One region of the Bacillus sp. LQ16 genome, then DNA from elsewhere that is predicted to be linked to it. Evidence: riboswitches for the same ligand, from Rfam matches in the RefSeq annotation. Region 1 holds a riboswitch; the other holds the start of a gene.
The links. A riboswitch is a leader RNA that binds a small molecule or an ion and turns the genes downstream of it on or off. The one in region 1 is predicted to bind S-adenosylmethionine.
Positions count from the first base shown of each region.

Region 2: linked by a shared signal. The riboswitch ahead of AC3EMB_RS01100 (peptide ABC transporter substrate-binding protein) and the one ahead of metI (cystathionine gamma-synthase/O-acetylhomoserine thiolyase) in region 1 are both predicted to bind S-adenosylmethionine.

Region 1 covers NZ_CM173491.1:4,141,320-4,149,402, reverse strand. The annotation lists gene AC3EMB_RS20895 (ArsR/SmtB family transcription factor) at 1-81, opposite strand, end outside; gene AC3EMB_RS20890 (cysteine hydrolase family protein) at 515-1,027, opposite strand; gene metC (cystathionine beta-lyase) at 1,192-2,355, opposite strand; gene metI (cystathionine gamma-synthase/O-acetylhomoserine thiolyase) at 2,352-3,464, opposite strand; SAM riboswitch class I at 3,559-3,669, opposite strand; SAM riboswitch class I at 3,873-3,982, shown strand; gene AC3EMB_RS20875 (bifunctional homocysteine S-methyltransferase/methylenetetrahydrofolate reductase) at 4,053-5,885, shown strand; gene metH (methionine synthase) at 5,885-8,083, shown strand, end outside.
Region 2 covers NZ_CM173491.1:189,114-197,196, reverse strand. The annotation lists gene modB (molybdate ABC transporter permease subunit) at 1-194, shown strand, start outside; gene AC3EMB_RS01120 (GRP family sugar transporter) at 495-1,346, shown strand; gene pnuC (nicotinamide riboside transporter PnuC) at 1,414-2,064, opposite strand; gene proC (pyrroline-5-carboxylate reductase) at 2,251-3,054, shown strand; gene AC3EMB_RS01105 (aldo/keto reductase) at 3,056-3,889, shown strand; SAM riboswitch class I at 4,042-4,146, shown strand; gene AC3EMB_RS01100 (peptide ABC transporter substrate-binding protein) at 4,279-5,919, shown strand; gene AC3EMB_RS01095 (peptide ABC transporter substrate-binding protein) at 6,324-7,964, shown strand; partial or broken gene AC3EMB_RS01090 (hypothetical protein) at 8,006-8,083, opposite strand, start outside.

The sequences.
Region 1 (8,083 bases):
ACGAACAGGATGAGCCAGCACTTTTAATAATTCTGCATTACTTTCATATAGTTCTAATTCTTTTTGAAAGGTTTCTAACATGTTCTTTTCCACCTCCGTGTGAGCTATTATACCATACTATACATACCAAAAATTTAAAGAAAAGAAAATAGTTGTTGCAGAAAAAAAGTCCTAAAGTAAAGAAATTGTAAGAAAAGAGACCATGATGTAAATAAAATAGGTAAATTAGCACGTTTTTGTAAAATGACATTTTTGGGTGAAAATTTCGATGCGTTTTAAAAATTGAAAGATATAGATATATTTGTAACACAATTTTATCATGATTTTCTTATTCTTTCAAATGAATATACGAAATTTTTAAAATAATATGACAAAGGAATTATAATGATATATATAGAATATAAAACAGGTTAAAAGAACAGAAGCTGAATGTAATTCGCTTCTTTATGGTGATAATGAAATATTTGATTACGGCTGATAAATCTTAGGATAATCAAGTCATTAGTCATTTATTCTAAAATTCATCTTTTAGCAACGTTAAAAATCTGTGATTCCATATGTTCTCGTAAAAATCAATTGTCTCTTTTGCGGACATAAAAGGATTATTCAACGTAGAGGTTGTTTTCTGTATCATAAAGTTTTCGTATCCCAGTCCGTGGGCAAACTTAATCGTAGCATCCATACAGTACTCTGTTTGGGCACCGCAAAATTCAATGCGATTTACAGATAATTGATCTAAAATTTCTTTTAAGTTTGTTTTATAAAATGAATTTGCATGTGTTTTTCTTACAAAAAAATCTTGTTCTTGAACATCAAGATCGGTATGAATAGCCCAAAGTTCTTTCTCGGGTACTAAATCATCATCACAATGTTGAACAAAAAGGATTGGTTTATTTAATTTTCTGTATGAAGAAATTCTTTTATTTACTTTTGTTAGTAAGTTCTGTAAATCAAATAAATGCTCTCCGCCATAACATACGCCATTTTGTAAATCGATAACGATTAAAATATCTGCACAAGTATTCATTATTTTTACCCCTTTTTCATTTTTTAATATATCAATTAATCAATTTTTTAGAAATAGATGATATACTTTTATTTTTTATGGACTATAAGAAAAATTTCAAATGACTATAACTAAATCGCATAAAAAGAAGATATGAAAACCTATTCTCATATCTTCTTTTTTCTCTATGCATTTACAGGTTCTTCTACATAAGAAAGGGCATTTTCAAAATCGGATATTAAATCGTTAACATTTTCAAGACCGACTGATAACCGAAGTAATGAATTAGAGATTCCTCTTTCATCACGAGCTTCTTGCGACAGTGCTGCATGTGACATTTTTGCTGGATAAGAAAGAATTGACTCTACAGCTCCTAAACTAACTGCAAAAACAGGTAATTTTACTTTTGATAAAAATTGGCGGAGTGCATCTTCTGACTGCAAAGTAAATGATAAGACTGCTCCAGCTGATGTTGCTTGAGATTGTTGAATATCAAATCCGAGATGTGTTTGTAATCCCGGATAATAGACATTTTGTACTTTAGCGTGCTCTTGTAAATAATGTGCAATTTTATTGGCATTTTTAGCTGAATGCTCGAGGCGTACATGTAATGTTTTTAGACCGCGAAGTACGAGAGAACAATCTTGAGGTCCTAAAATAGCACCGAATGCATTTTGTAAAAATCCAAGCTTTTGAGCGAGTTCTGCATCTTTTACTACTGCTAATCCGGCAGTAACATCACTATGCCCAGCAATAAATTTTGTGGCACTATGAAGAACAACATCAGCTCCAAGTTCAAGTGGTTTTTGGAATAGTGGTGTCAAAAATGTATTATCAACAAAAGTAAGAGCCCCAATAGATTTTGCAAGTTTAGAAACCTCGCGAATATCTGTCACCTTTAAAAGTGGATTAGAAGGTGTTTCTACATAAAAGAGCTTTGTATTTGGTTTAATGCTTTGTTTTATTTCTTCTAAATTGGTCATATCAACAAATGTATGTGAAACACCGTAACGGGAGAGTACCTCAGTTATCACTCGGTAAGTGCCTCCGTATACATCTTCTGAAATGAGTACGTGATCACCTTGTGAAAGAAGGAGGAATGCAGTGGAAATCGCTGCAATGCCTGATGCAAAGGCGAATCCCTTTGTTCCACCTTCTAATAAAGCAATGATATCTTCAAGAGCTTCACGAGTTGGATTTCCTGACCTGCTATAGTCATATTTTCCGAACGTATCTACATCAAACTGGTGAAAAGTTGATGTGTTATAGATAGGAACGTTCACAGCTCCTGTTTGCGAGTCATGTTTATATTGGTTGTGTAGTAAGAGTGTATCTATAGAATAACTCATATTCTTACACCTTCTTTTACAAGTTTAATGGCTTGCTTTAAGTCTTGAATTAAATCGTTACTATTTTCAATGCCAACGGAGAATCGAAGAAGACGATTACATACACCGTTTGCTGTTCTAATTTCTTCAGGAATATCAGCATGTGTTTGCGTTGCTGGATAAGTCATTAAACTTTCTACACCACCAAGACTTTCGGCAAATGTAATTAAGGATAAAGATTGTAAGAATGGATTAATCCAAGCTTCATCTTTAAGGCGAAATGAAATCATGCCGCCTCTTCCAGGATAAAATACATCTGTCACCCCGTCTTCATCATTTAAATATGCAACAACTGCTTTCGCATTTTCTTCATGCTGTCTCATGCGAAGCGCTAACGTTTTCATACCGCGAATTAATAACCATGAGTCAAATGGGCTTAAAACTGCACCTGATGCATTATGATAATGAGCGATTTCTTCACAAAGTTCCTTTCCTTTTGCAACGACAAGTCCGCTTAGTACATCGTTATGTCCCCCTAAATATTTCGTTGCGCTGTGAAGTACAATGTCAGCACCTTCTGTTAATGGTTGCTGTATATAAGGTGTGTAGAATGTGTTGTCTACAATAAGAAGTAGTCCGTGCCTTTTCGCTACAGTTGCGACAGCAGCAATATCAGTAACTTGCATTAATGGATTAGTTGGAGTTTCTATGAAAATAGCCTTCGTTTCAGTTGTGATAGCTTGCTCAATTTGTTTAATAGACTGTGTATTTACGTATCTACATCGAACATTCCACTTTTTTTCATGTTCAGAAAATAATCGATACGTTCCACCGTATAAATCTTCAGATACAATAAGTTCGTCTCCAGAGCGGAATAGAGAAAGGACGAGGAGAACAGCCGCCATCCCTGAACTACAGGCATAACCTTGTTCGCCATATTCTAAGTCTGCGATTGCCTGTTCTAAAAGACCTCGAGTTGGATTGCCAGTTCGTGAATAGTCAAAGCCAGTAGATTTACCAATTCCTTCATGACGATAAGCGGTTGAGAAATAAACTGGTGGATTAACCGTTCCAGTTGTAGTTTCACTGCGATTGCCGATTTGTGCTAGTTTTGTTTCGATTGTTGACATGTGAAAATTCCTCCTTTTTAAATTGAAACATTAAGTGAATATAAAATAAAAAAAGCCTTCTAAGAAGAAGGCTTTCGGTTTGAATAGAGTCTTCTTCTCATCTGTCAAATCTTTCACAATTTGCTGGAATTAGCACCTTATTAACAAAATGTTAATGGTTGCTGAGGCGTCACAGGGCCAGTCCCTCTACCTCTCTAGATAAGAATGTTCGTATGAAATTTTTATTATGTTTTTAACTTTACAACAAAAGATAATTGAATTGCAACTTTATTTTGAAAAATTTTTATTTTTCCGCAAGTGTCATTGACTTTTACTTTTGTGCATGCTAAATTTATTAAAAAATTAACAAACATTGTTAAAAGGGGAACGCATTTCCTTTTAGCTACATAAATAAAATAATAAAGACAACTCTTATTGAGAGCGGTGGAGGGAAAGGCCCTGTGAAACCCGGCAACCTTCAAACGAAATGTTTGAAACGGTGCTAATACCTGCAAAACGAATGTTTTGCATAATAAGAGGAGGAACGATTATGTCCCCCTCTTCAAAGTGAAGAGGGGGTTTTTATATTGATAGAAATGAGGGAGATTCGTGAAATTACTAGATTTATTATCAAAAGGAATTGTAATAGGTGATGGTGCGGTTGGAACGTTATTGCATTCACATGGCTTGCAAAGTAGCTTTGAAGAATTGAATGTATCTGATCCAGACTTAATTATATCGATCCATAAACAATATGTAGCTGCTGGAGCAGATGTAATTCAAACGAATACGTATGGAGCAAATGAGGCGAAATTACGTATGTACGGCTTAGAAAATCAAGTTACAGAAATTAATAGAGCGGCAGTAAAACTGGCGAAAGCATCTGTTACAGATAAAAATGCAATTTTAGGAACAATTGGTGGTATGAAACATATCGGAGCCGTTACAACGACTGATATGGAAAGGGAGTTTATGCTACTTGAACAGGCAGGGGCTTTACTAGAAGAACAGGTTGATGGATTACTATTAGAAACTTTTTACGATGAATTTGAATTACTTCATGCTGTTAAAGTATTGCGTAAGCAAACGAACATTCCAATTGTTGCTCAATTAGCGTTACATGAAGCAGGTACGACTCAAAATGGAAATGATGTCAATGAAATATTAAAGCAACTTATAGATTACGGTGCAAATGTTGTTGGATTAAATTGTCAACTAGGGCCGCTTCATATGACGGAGGCTTTCAAAATGATATCGATTCCGCAAAATGGCTATTTATCAGCATACCCAAATGCAGGTCTCCCGAATTATGTGGAGGGACGTTACGTATATGAGGGAAGCCCAGCTTATTTTGAGGCGATGACGCCGAGATTTATTGAGCAAGGTATTCGGTTATTAGGTGGTTGTTGTGGTACGACTCCAGAACATATTCAAAGTATGAAGCACGCTGTTGCGAATGTTACACCTGTAATAGAAAAAGACACCATTCAAAGGCCGAAAGTTGTTCATACGCATGAGAAACGTTCGAAGGCTCACGTCACTCTAGCAGAGAAAGCGAAAAAACAAACGACAGTTGTAGTGGAATTAGATCCACCGAAAACGTTAGATACACAGCGGTTTTTTGAAGGAGCAAGAGCTTTAAAAAGAGCGGGAGCAGATGCTATTACTCTAGCAGATAATTCATTAGCATCGCCTCGTATTTCTAATATGGCAATGGGTGCGTTATTAACGAAGCATGATATCCCGGTATTGACACATTTAACGTGTAGGGATCATAACGTCATTGGACTACAATCTCATTTGTTAGGTTTATCGGCGTTAGGGATGGAAGAAGTGTTAGCTTTAACTGGTGATCCAGCGCGCGTTGGTGATTTTCCTGGTGCAACTTCTGTATACGATTTGTCCTCTATTGAGCTCATTAAAATGATTAAAGAAATGAACGATGGACGTTCAATTTTAGGGAAATCAATTGGACCGGCGACAAGGTTTTCTGTAGGCGGCGCATTTAATCCTCACGTGAGGCACTTAAAAGCAGCGGTTAAGCGAATGGAACGAAAAATAGATGCTGGAGCGGAATATTTTTTAACTCAGCCAATTTACGATATCGCGTTAATTGAAGAAGTGTATGAAGCGACAAAGCATTTGGAACAACCTATTTTTATTGGAATTATGCCGTTAGTAAGTAAGCGGAATGCAGATTTTCTTCATTTTGAGGTACCGGGTATTACTCTTCCAGAAGAAATAAGAGAGAGAATGGATGGACACGAAACGAAAGAGGCGGCAATTGAGGAAGGGATTCGCATTTCGCAAGAATTGATCGACGCAGCGATGAAATATTTTAATGGTATTTATCTTATTACACCATTTTTAAAATATGAAATTACAGAACATCTTGTTAAATATGTAAGAGAAAAGCAAGAAGTGAAAGAAGGTATTAATTGATGAAGTGTATAGAAGAAAAATTACAAAATAGCATTTTAATATTAGATGGTGCAATGGGAACAATGATTCAGCAAGAGGATTTAACTGCTGAAGATTTCGGAGGAGAAGAGTACGAGGGCTGTAATGAATATTTAGTAGAAACAAGACCAGACGTTATTTTAAAGATTCATAAAGCTTATATTGAAGCTGGAGCGGATATTATTGAAACAAATACATTTGGGGCAACGAATATTGTACTAAGTGATTATGAGCTGTCTCATTTAGATGAAGAACTAAATGAAAAGGCAGCACTTTTGGCGAAGCAAGCTGTTAAAGAAAGCGGTAAGGAAGTATATGTTGCGGGAGCGATGGGACCAACAACGAAAGCAATTAGTGTTACTGGTGGTGTGACTTTTGAAGAATTGATTGAGGCTTATACAAGGCAGGCACGAGGATTATTAAAAGGAGAAGTTGATGTATTACTCGTTGAGACGAGTCAAGATATGCGTAACGTGAAAGCAGCTTATATTGGAATTCAAGCTGCTTTTGAAGAACTGAAAAAAACGGTTCCTATTATGATTTCAGGAACGATTGAGCCAATGGGAACGACTCTGGCTGGGCAAACAATTGAAGCTTTTTATTTATCAGTAGAACATATGAAACCATTATCTGTTGGGTTAAATTGTGCGACTGGTCCGGAGTTTATGAGGGACCATATTCGTTCACTATCTGATTTATCGGAGTGTTACATTTCTTGTTATCCAAATGCAGGTCTTCCTGATGAAGATGGACATTACCATGAGTCTCCATCTTCTCTCGCTGAAAAGGTGAAGCGATTTGCTGAAGAAGGATGGGTTAATATTATCGGTGGTTGTTGTGGCACGACACCAGAACATATAAAAGCAATGAAAGAAGCACTAGCATCTCTTAAGCCTCGTGACCATCATGAGAGAGAAGGACATGGAATTAGTGGATTAGAGGCACTGCAATATGATGAGTCTATGAGACCGTTATTTGTAGGTGAAAGAACGAATGTTATTGGATCACGTAAATTTAAACGATTAGTAGCAGAAGGGAAATTTGAAGAGGCTGCTGAAGTGGCAAGAGCGCAAGTGAAGAAAAATGCTCATATTATTGATATTTGTATGGCAGATCCTGATCGTGATGAAATAGAAGATATGGAGAAATTTTTGACAGAAGTTACGAAAGTGTTAAAAGTACCGATTATGATTGATTCAACGGATGAAAATGTTATGGCAAGAGCACTTACTTATATTCAAGGAAAAGCTGTTATCAACTCTATTAATTTAGAAGATGGAGAAGAGCGTTTTGAAAAGGTAACACCGCTTCTTCGTAAGTATGGTGCTGCAATTGTAGTTGGTACAATCGATGAAGATGGTATGGCAGTAAGTGCTGAAAGAAAATTAGAAATTGCAAAAAGAAGTTACGAATTATTAACGACGAAATATGGGATACGCCCGTCAGATATTATTTTTGATGCACTTGTGTTTCCAGTAGGGACAGGTGATGAAGAATATATTGGTTCAGCGGCAGCGACTATAGAGGGCATTCGCCTTATTAAAGAAGCGTTACCAGAGTGTTTAACGATTTTAGGTGTAAGTAACATATCATTTGGTTTACCACCGGCTGGACGTGAAGTATTGAATTCCGTCTTTTTATATCATGCTACGAAGGCTGGATTAGATTACGCGATTGTTAATACGGAAAAATTAGAACGCTATGCGTCGATTCCAGAGGAAGAAAAACACCTTGCAGATGCATTACTGTTTGAAACGACGAAAGAGACGTTAGAAGAATTTACAAACTTTTACCGAGTCGCTAAAAAGAAAGATGTCGTTGTGCAAGAAACGTTAACGCTAGATGAACGACTAGCAAATTATATTGTAGAAGGTACGAAACAAGGATTACACGAGGATTTAAGTCTTGCACTTGAAGAAGGAAGAAAACCTCTTGATATTATTAACGGTCCGCTTATGACAGGGATGGATGAGGTAGGACGACTATTTAATAATAATGAACTTATTGTTGCTGAAGTATTGCAAAGTGCCGAAAGTATGAAAGCTGCTGTAAGTTATTTAGAGCCACATATGGAATCTAGCGATAGTGCAAAAAAAGGGAAAGTATTATTAGCAACTGTAAAAGGTGATGTGCATGATATTGGGAAAAATCTCGTTGAAATTATTTTAGCGAATAACGGA
Region 2 (8,083 bases), 1.4 Mb from region 1:
GTGAGTTTGGTGCTACACTCATGTTTGCCGGGAATATCCCTGGTAAAACACAGACAATCCCGACTGCAATTTACATGGCCATTGACGCAAGTAATATGCAACTCGCCTGGACACTTGTGGTTATCACTATTAGTATGTCACTCCTATTTCTGCTATGTATTCAGCTTATTAACAAAAGAATTACTAACCCTTAAAGCAGCTTTTTTGGAAGCTGCTTCTTTATTTCTTAGGAAATAAAATATACCACCGGGAAATAACTGAATTTTACCTCTTATTTAAATATACATTTTATTTGAATTCACTTTCTAAAATAGGCAATTTCCTGTTATTATATGGAGGTGTTTCAAAAAATGAAGAAATGAAAACGCATTTATATCGTGAATTCTTCATCCTGTTTTAGCGATCGGTAATCTTCTACTCTATTAGTGGGGCATTACCGATCGTTAGAACGATATGTAACTATATTGGTATAGCAAACCGAAGGGAGTTTTGTAATGGACATTTTATTAGCGCTTCTTCCTGCAATTGCATGGGGAAACATCTTATTAGTAAGCGTAAAAATGGGCGGTGGTGCATATAGCCAAACGGTAGGTATGACAATCGGTGCTCTATTCTTCGCAACAATTATGTATGTATTTACTCAACCAGCTTTAACAATGACAGTCTTAATTGTTGGGTTTATTTCAGGTTTATTCTGGGCTTTAGGACAAGTAAACCAATTAAAAACAGTTGAAAAACTAGGTGTTTCAACTACCGTAACAATTTCTACTGGTATGCAACTTGTTGCAACTTCTATCTTTGGGGTTATCGCTTTCCGTGAGTGGACTACTACTACAACGATTATTCTGGGAACGATTGCAATCCTATTAATCGTAGTTGGTGTTGTATTCACATCACTAGATGATAAAGAAAATGCTCAGCCACCAGGACAATTGAAAAAAGGACTTCTTACTTTAATTGTTTCTACTTTCGGCTATCTTGTATATGTAATTATTATTCGTTGGTATAATATCGATGGTTGGTCTGCTATTTTACCACAAGCAGTTGGTATGTTTGTTGGTGCGGTTGTACTGACATCTAAACATAAACCATTTAACAAATATGCAATCCGTAATGCTTTATCTGGTTTACTATGGGGAACTGGAAACTTATTCTTACTTCTTTCATTACCACGTGTTGGAGTAGCAACAAGCTTCCCATTATCTCAAACTGGAATCGTTATCTCAACATTCGGTGCGATTGTATTCTTAGGTGAAAAGAAAACAAAACGTCAATTGATCTTTATTGCACTAGGTAGTGTTTTAATTATCGGCGGCGCTGTATTACTTGGTATGACAAAAGCATAATCTTATATTCTATTAGTAAACCCCTGAAGCATATGTACTTCAGGGGTTTTTTAATTCTAATTATTTTCTAGATATAATTATTTGTATGTTCTTGCCCCTTATAATTGCTCTTCCACTCTAGCAAACCAGCTACACATATAAAGAGATTAATAATAGCTAATATTAGCATGACGTATAAACCAGTAGAAATATAAATTACAATGCTAACTACGTTATATAAAATCCATAAATGCCAGTTTTCTAATATTTTTCGACTTAACATAAATTGAGCCACTAGTCCCAATACGGCATTTAAAGCGTCTAAATATGGACTTGTTGACTCTAAATAACGGACTTGATAATAACCCCAACCAATCCAAGCAACTAAAATAAAACTTATATAAAAAGTCCACCCTTTCAAATCTAAACGAACTGTTGCTTTTACTTCTCCCTCCCCACTTTGTGCAATCCAATAATACCAACCATATACATTAAATATAAATTGAAAAGCGGCTAATACTGCCATTGCATATAAACCTTGTGTAATAAAAATGTATAGAAATACCGCAACAGTAATCATGCCAAATAAAAAATTGGATACTTTTTCTCTCGCTAATAACCAAACATTAATGATTCCCATAATTGATGCGAAAATTTCAATATAACTCGATTGAATATACAATCCAACTAATACACAAATAATACTAGAAACAAGTAAAAAAAGTGGACTTCTAACCATATTTATCTCTCCCCAGATGTGTAATAAATTCCCTATCACCAGTATAAGGAATAGCCCTTTCCTTTACCATGAATTTCCTCCTTCTCATTATCCATTCCATCTACGGTAAGTCTTTTCTTTTTACAAAATTCTCTTAAAGATGATATCGTTTTTATAACATATCTCTACTAGAAAGGAATAAAGGATATGCCTAACAAACATCGAATTTTATTTATTGGTGCTGGTCGTATGGCAGAAGCTATATTTTCCGGATTACTTAAAACAAGCAAAGAATACATCGAAGAAATTATCATCTCTAACCGAAGCAACGTAGAAAAGTTAGAACAATTACAAAGGCGATATAATGTGTCTATTACAACGGATTGGAAGCAGCATATTACATCTGTCGATACGGTTGTTTTAGCAATGCCACCTTCTGCTCATGAAGAATTATTAGCTGAGCTATCTCCGTTAATATCAAATCAACTTGTCGTAACAGTAGCAGCTGGCATTGGACCATCTTATTTAGAAGCTAGACTCCCAAAAGGCACACCTGTTGCTTGGATTATGCCTAATACAGCTGCTGAAATTGGAAAGTCTATCTCCTTATATACAATAGGACAATCAGTAGCCGAGATGCATCAAGAAACCCTGCAACTGCTTTTAAGAGGTATTGGTACTTCGCAACTTTGTACTGAGGAAGAAGTTCATCAGCTTACTGCAGTTACTGGAAGTGCACCAGCCTTCCTTTATTACTTTGCTGAAAGCTTAATTGAAGCAACAAAAAGTTATGGAGTCGATGAAGAAACCGCAAAACATCTTGTCATTCAAATGATTTCTGGCTCTGCTTCTATGCTTGAACAAACGCAAAATCCAGCTAACCTTCGCGAACAAGTAACAACGCCAGGTGGTTCCACAGCTGAGGGTCTCAAAACTTTATACGAATATAATTTTTCAGAGGCAATTCAAAAAGCAGTAGAAGCAACAAACAAAAAAGCTAGGGGGAAATAATATGATTTTAACAAGTTTAAAAGATTATACAACATTACATAACGGTGTAAAAATGCCTTGGTTTGGTTTAGGTGTTTTTAAAGTAGAAGATGGTTCAGAAGTAATTGATTCTGTAAAAGCAGCAATTAAAAATGGCTACCGCAGCATCGATACTGCAGCAATCTATCAAAATGAAGAAGGCGTTGGACAAGCGATTCGTGAATCCGGTGTTTCACGTGAAGAATTATTTATTACCTCAAAAGTATGGAATAGCGATCAAGGATATGAAACAACACTTCAAGCATTTGAAACTACATTAGAGAAATTAGGTCTAGAATATTTAGATTTATATTTAGTACATTGGCCTGTAAAAGGGAAATATACTGAATCATGGAAAGCATTAGAAAAACTTTATAAAGATGGCCGTGTTCGCGCTATCGGTGTGAGTAATTTCCACATTCACCACTTACAAGACGTATTTGAAATTGCTGAAATTAAGCCAATGGTCAACCAAGTGGAATATCACCCACGTTTAGCACAAGAAGAGCTACATGCATTCTGTAAAGAACATAATATCCAGCTTGAAGCTTGGTCACCATTAATGCAAGGACAACTACTAGATAATCCAACGTTACAAGAAATTGCGACAAAATATAATAAATCAACTGCGCAAATTATTTTACGCTGGGATTTACAAAACGAAGTTGTAACAATCCCTAAATCAATTAAAGAACATCGCATTATTGAAAATGCAAACATCTTCGACTTTGAATTAAGTGCTGATGATATGAAAGCAATTCAAGCTTTAAATGAAGATCGTCGCGTTGGTCCAGATCCAGATAACTTTAACTTCTAGTAGAAAAACCACTGCCATATGCAGTGGTTTTTCTGTTTAAGAAAACTGAAAATTTAAACTATATTCCATTTGGTTGACACTTCATTATTCAAGGTGTAAGATTTTCAATTATCAAAGAAACACAAAAATTAATAAAATTCATTCGTTTACTCATTGTATCAAGAGAGGTGGAGGGACTGGCCCTTTGAAACCTCGGCAGCAGGTTCATTTTGAATACTGTGCCACTTCCTGCAAGCTTTATGCTTGAAAGATAGAATGAGGGACTTCGTTTATATACGGGTGCATAACTTGTACGTAAAAATCCCTCTTTCTCAATATGAAAAGAGGGATTTTTTATTTTTCATTTCCCTCATCATCATCCAAACTTAATTATTTAGGAGGAAAATCAAATGAAAAAGAAGTTTGTACCCGGTATTGCATCAGTTGTAGGAGTAAGTATTTTATTAACTGGTTGCGGTAGTTATAAAAACGAAGCAAGCGGAGCAAATGCAAAAGACGAGGCACCTAGCAAACAGGTTTTAAACTTATCTTCACCTACTGAAATACGAACAATGGATACGGCCCGTGCTACAGATACTGATTCTGGTCAAGTAATGAGAAACGTATTTGAAGGTTTGTATAATCTTGGTGAAGGTAACAAACCTGTTCCTGGTGTTGCAAAATCTCATGAAGTAAGTGGCGATAAAACGAAATACACATTCCATTTGCGAGATTCAAAATGGTCAAACGGCACTCCTGTTACAGCGAAAGATTTTGTGTTCGCTTGGCAACGTGCCGTAGATCCAGCAACAGCCTCTGAATATGCATTTCTATTCTTTGATATTAAAAATGCAACAAAAATTAACAACAAAGAACTTCCAGCCGACCAACTTGGTGTAAAAGCAGTTGATGACCATACGTTTGAGGTAGAATTGGAGCGTCCTGTTCCGTATTTTATTAGCTTAACAGCGTTCCCAACATTTCTACCAATTAACGAGGAATTCTTTAAAGCACAAGGTGATAAGTACGCTTTAGAAGATAATACAATCTTGTACAATGGAGCTTTTACACTAAGCGATTGGAAGCACGAACAAAGCTTTAAATTTAAGAAGAACCCTACCTATTGGGATAAAGATACTGTCAAACTAGAAGAAATCAATTTTAACGTCGTAAAAGAAAAATCAACAGAAGTAAATTTATTCGAGTCAAAACAATTAGATCGTATAAAACTAACATCTGACTTCGTTGATAAATATAAAAAAGATGCTAACTTTAAAGAACGTCCAAATGTAGGCGTACAATTTTTACGCATGAATCAACAAAACAAAGTACTTCAAAACGTTTCTGCACGCCAAGCAATCGATCAAACAATTGATAGAAAATCCTTTGTAAATACGTTATTAAATGATGGCTCTACACCAACATTTGGTCTCGTTCCAAAAAACTTTGCAAAAGGACCTGAAGGAAAAGACTTCCGTACTGCAAACGGCGATTTAACAAAAGTTGATACAAAATCTGCACAAGAATTATGGAAAAAAGCTAAACAAGAGCTTGGTTCTGAAAAGATAACATTAGAATTATTAACGAGTGATGCTGACCTTGATAAGAAAACTGGTGAATTCTTAAAAGGGCAACTAGAAAAGAATCTAGATGGATTAACAGTAAATATAAAACCGCAACCGCGTAAGCAACAAGTTTCGCTTTTATTAAAAGGTGACTACGAAATCGGAATTGACGGCTGGAGCCCTGACTTTGCGGATCCAATTACATTCCTTGAGCTATTTACAACGAATAACCCTTATAACTTAGATCATTACTCTAATAAGGAATTCGATGAAACAATAGCAAAAGTGAAAACAACTTTAGCTGGTGATGAAAAAGCTCGCTGGGAAGCATTACTAGAATCCGAGAAAATATTATTTAAAGACTCTGTTATCGCTCCTCTTTACCAAAAAGGCGAATCTTATTTAGAACGTTCTTATGTGAAAGGAATTGTGCAAGTAGACTTTGCGGGTCAATTAAACTTCAAGTGGGCAAAAATTGAAAAATAAAGTAAAACCGTAATAAGTGGGGGTTCTTCATCCCCACTTATTATTAGCCCACATCAATTGTTTTTTTAGCAAAATATATTAAAAGTAGGTTCTCTCACACAAGAGAATCTACTTTTTTAATATATTATTCCAAGAAATTAACATTCTATTTTTATTATTGACATATAGTTCTTTCCAGTGTTAATATTCTAAATAATCAAAGAAACAAAATATTTCACCATCAAAATATAATGTCTACTAAGTTGAAACATATAACGATAGATTATAGCTCGACATGTATATACATATAGAACACCTGATTACCTATAAACAAATATTTATAATAGGTTCCATCTCCTTCTATAGCCACTTCAAGACATGGACATTATGACGTTACGAACAACACATTTAGGGAGGAACGAACAATGAAGAAAAAAGTTGTACCTGTTGTTGCATCTGTTTTAGGGGCAAGTCTATTACTAACTGCTTGCGGGGGAAATAAAGATAATGCAGGCGGAGCGAAAGCAAACGATAAAGTACCTGATAAACAAGCAATTAACTTATCATTCGCTTCAGAAATTCCAACAATGGATGTTGCAAAAGCAACGGATGGGGAATCCATGAATGTAATGCGCAATGTTTTTGAAGGCTTATATGCAATGGGAGAAGATAATAAACCGATTCCTGGTGTTGCTGAGTCGGTTGACATTAGTCCCGATAAAACAAAATATACATTCCATCTGCGTGATTCAAAATGGTCAAACGGTACTCCTGTTACAGCAAAGGACTTCGTCTTTGCTTGGCAACGTGCCGTAAATCCTGATACAGCAGCTGAATACGCATTCTTATTCTTCGATGTACAGAATGCGAAACAAATAAACCAAAAACAATTACCAATTGATCAACTAGGGGTCAAAGCTGTTGATGACAAAACGTTAGAAGTACAACTAGACCGTCCTGTTCCTTACTTCTTAAGCTTAACGACATTCTCAACATTCTTGCCAATTAATGAAGAGTACTTAAAGTCTCAGGGCGATAAATACGGTTTAGAAACAAATCATTTAATTTACAACGGTGCTTTCACATTAGATAACTGGAAACACGAACAAAGTTTCCAATTGAAGAAAAACCCTAACTATTGGGATGCTAAAACGGTAAAATTAGAAGAAATCAACTTCAATGTCGTTAAAGATAAGTCTACAGAAGTGAACTTATATGATTCAGGACAAATTGATCGCGTTGCTTTAACTGCAGAGTTTGTTGATAAATATAAGAGCGATCCAAACTTCAAGGAACGCGCTGAAGTCGGCATTCAATTCTTACGACTAAATCAGAAAAATGAAACATTAAAAAATCAACATGCACGCCTTGCTATTAACGGCGCAATGAATAAAAAGGCTTACGTAGAAACAATTTTAAATAACGGTGCTATTCCAGCTGAAGGAATGGTTCCTGCGAAATTTGCAAAGAGTCCAGAAGGCAATGACTTCCGTAAAGAAAATGGAAATCTAGTCAAGGATGATGTGAAAACAGCGAAAGAAAACTGGAAAAAAGCAAAACAAGAACTTGGTACTGACAAAGTAACAATCGAACTATTAACAAGTGACAATGCTTTAGCTAAAAAGACTGGTGAATATTTAAAAGGTGAATTAGAAAAAAACCTAGATGGATTAACAGTGAATTTAAAACCACAACCACGTAAACAACAGTTGAAACTACTATTAAGTGGTGACTATGAAATTGGTATTGACGGCTGGGGCCCTGACTTCGCTGATCCAATTACATTCTTAGATTTATTTACAACAGATAGTGCTTATAACTTCGATAAATACTCTAACAAAGAGTACGATGAGCTAATTCATAAAGTGAAAACAGATTTAGCTGGCGATGAAAAAGCACGCTTTGAAGCAATGAAGCAAGCTGAAAAAATTCTATTACAAGACGGCGCTGTCGCTCCTTTATACCAACAAGGTCGTTCTTACTTACAACGCTCTTTCATTAAAGGACTTGTAACGACTGACTTCGGCGGTGAATTTAACTACAAGTGGACAGAAGTTGCAAAATAACAAAAGTAAAAAGGTATCCTACGAAGGATACCTTTTTACTTTTATACAACTTTAACTACAGAGCTTCTTCTTCCCTTTACCATTCCTTTTATAGCTAAAGTCTTCACTGCTACTAATTG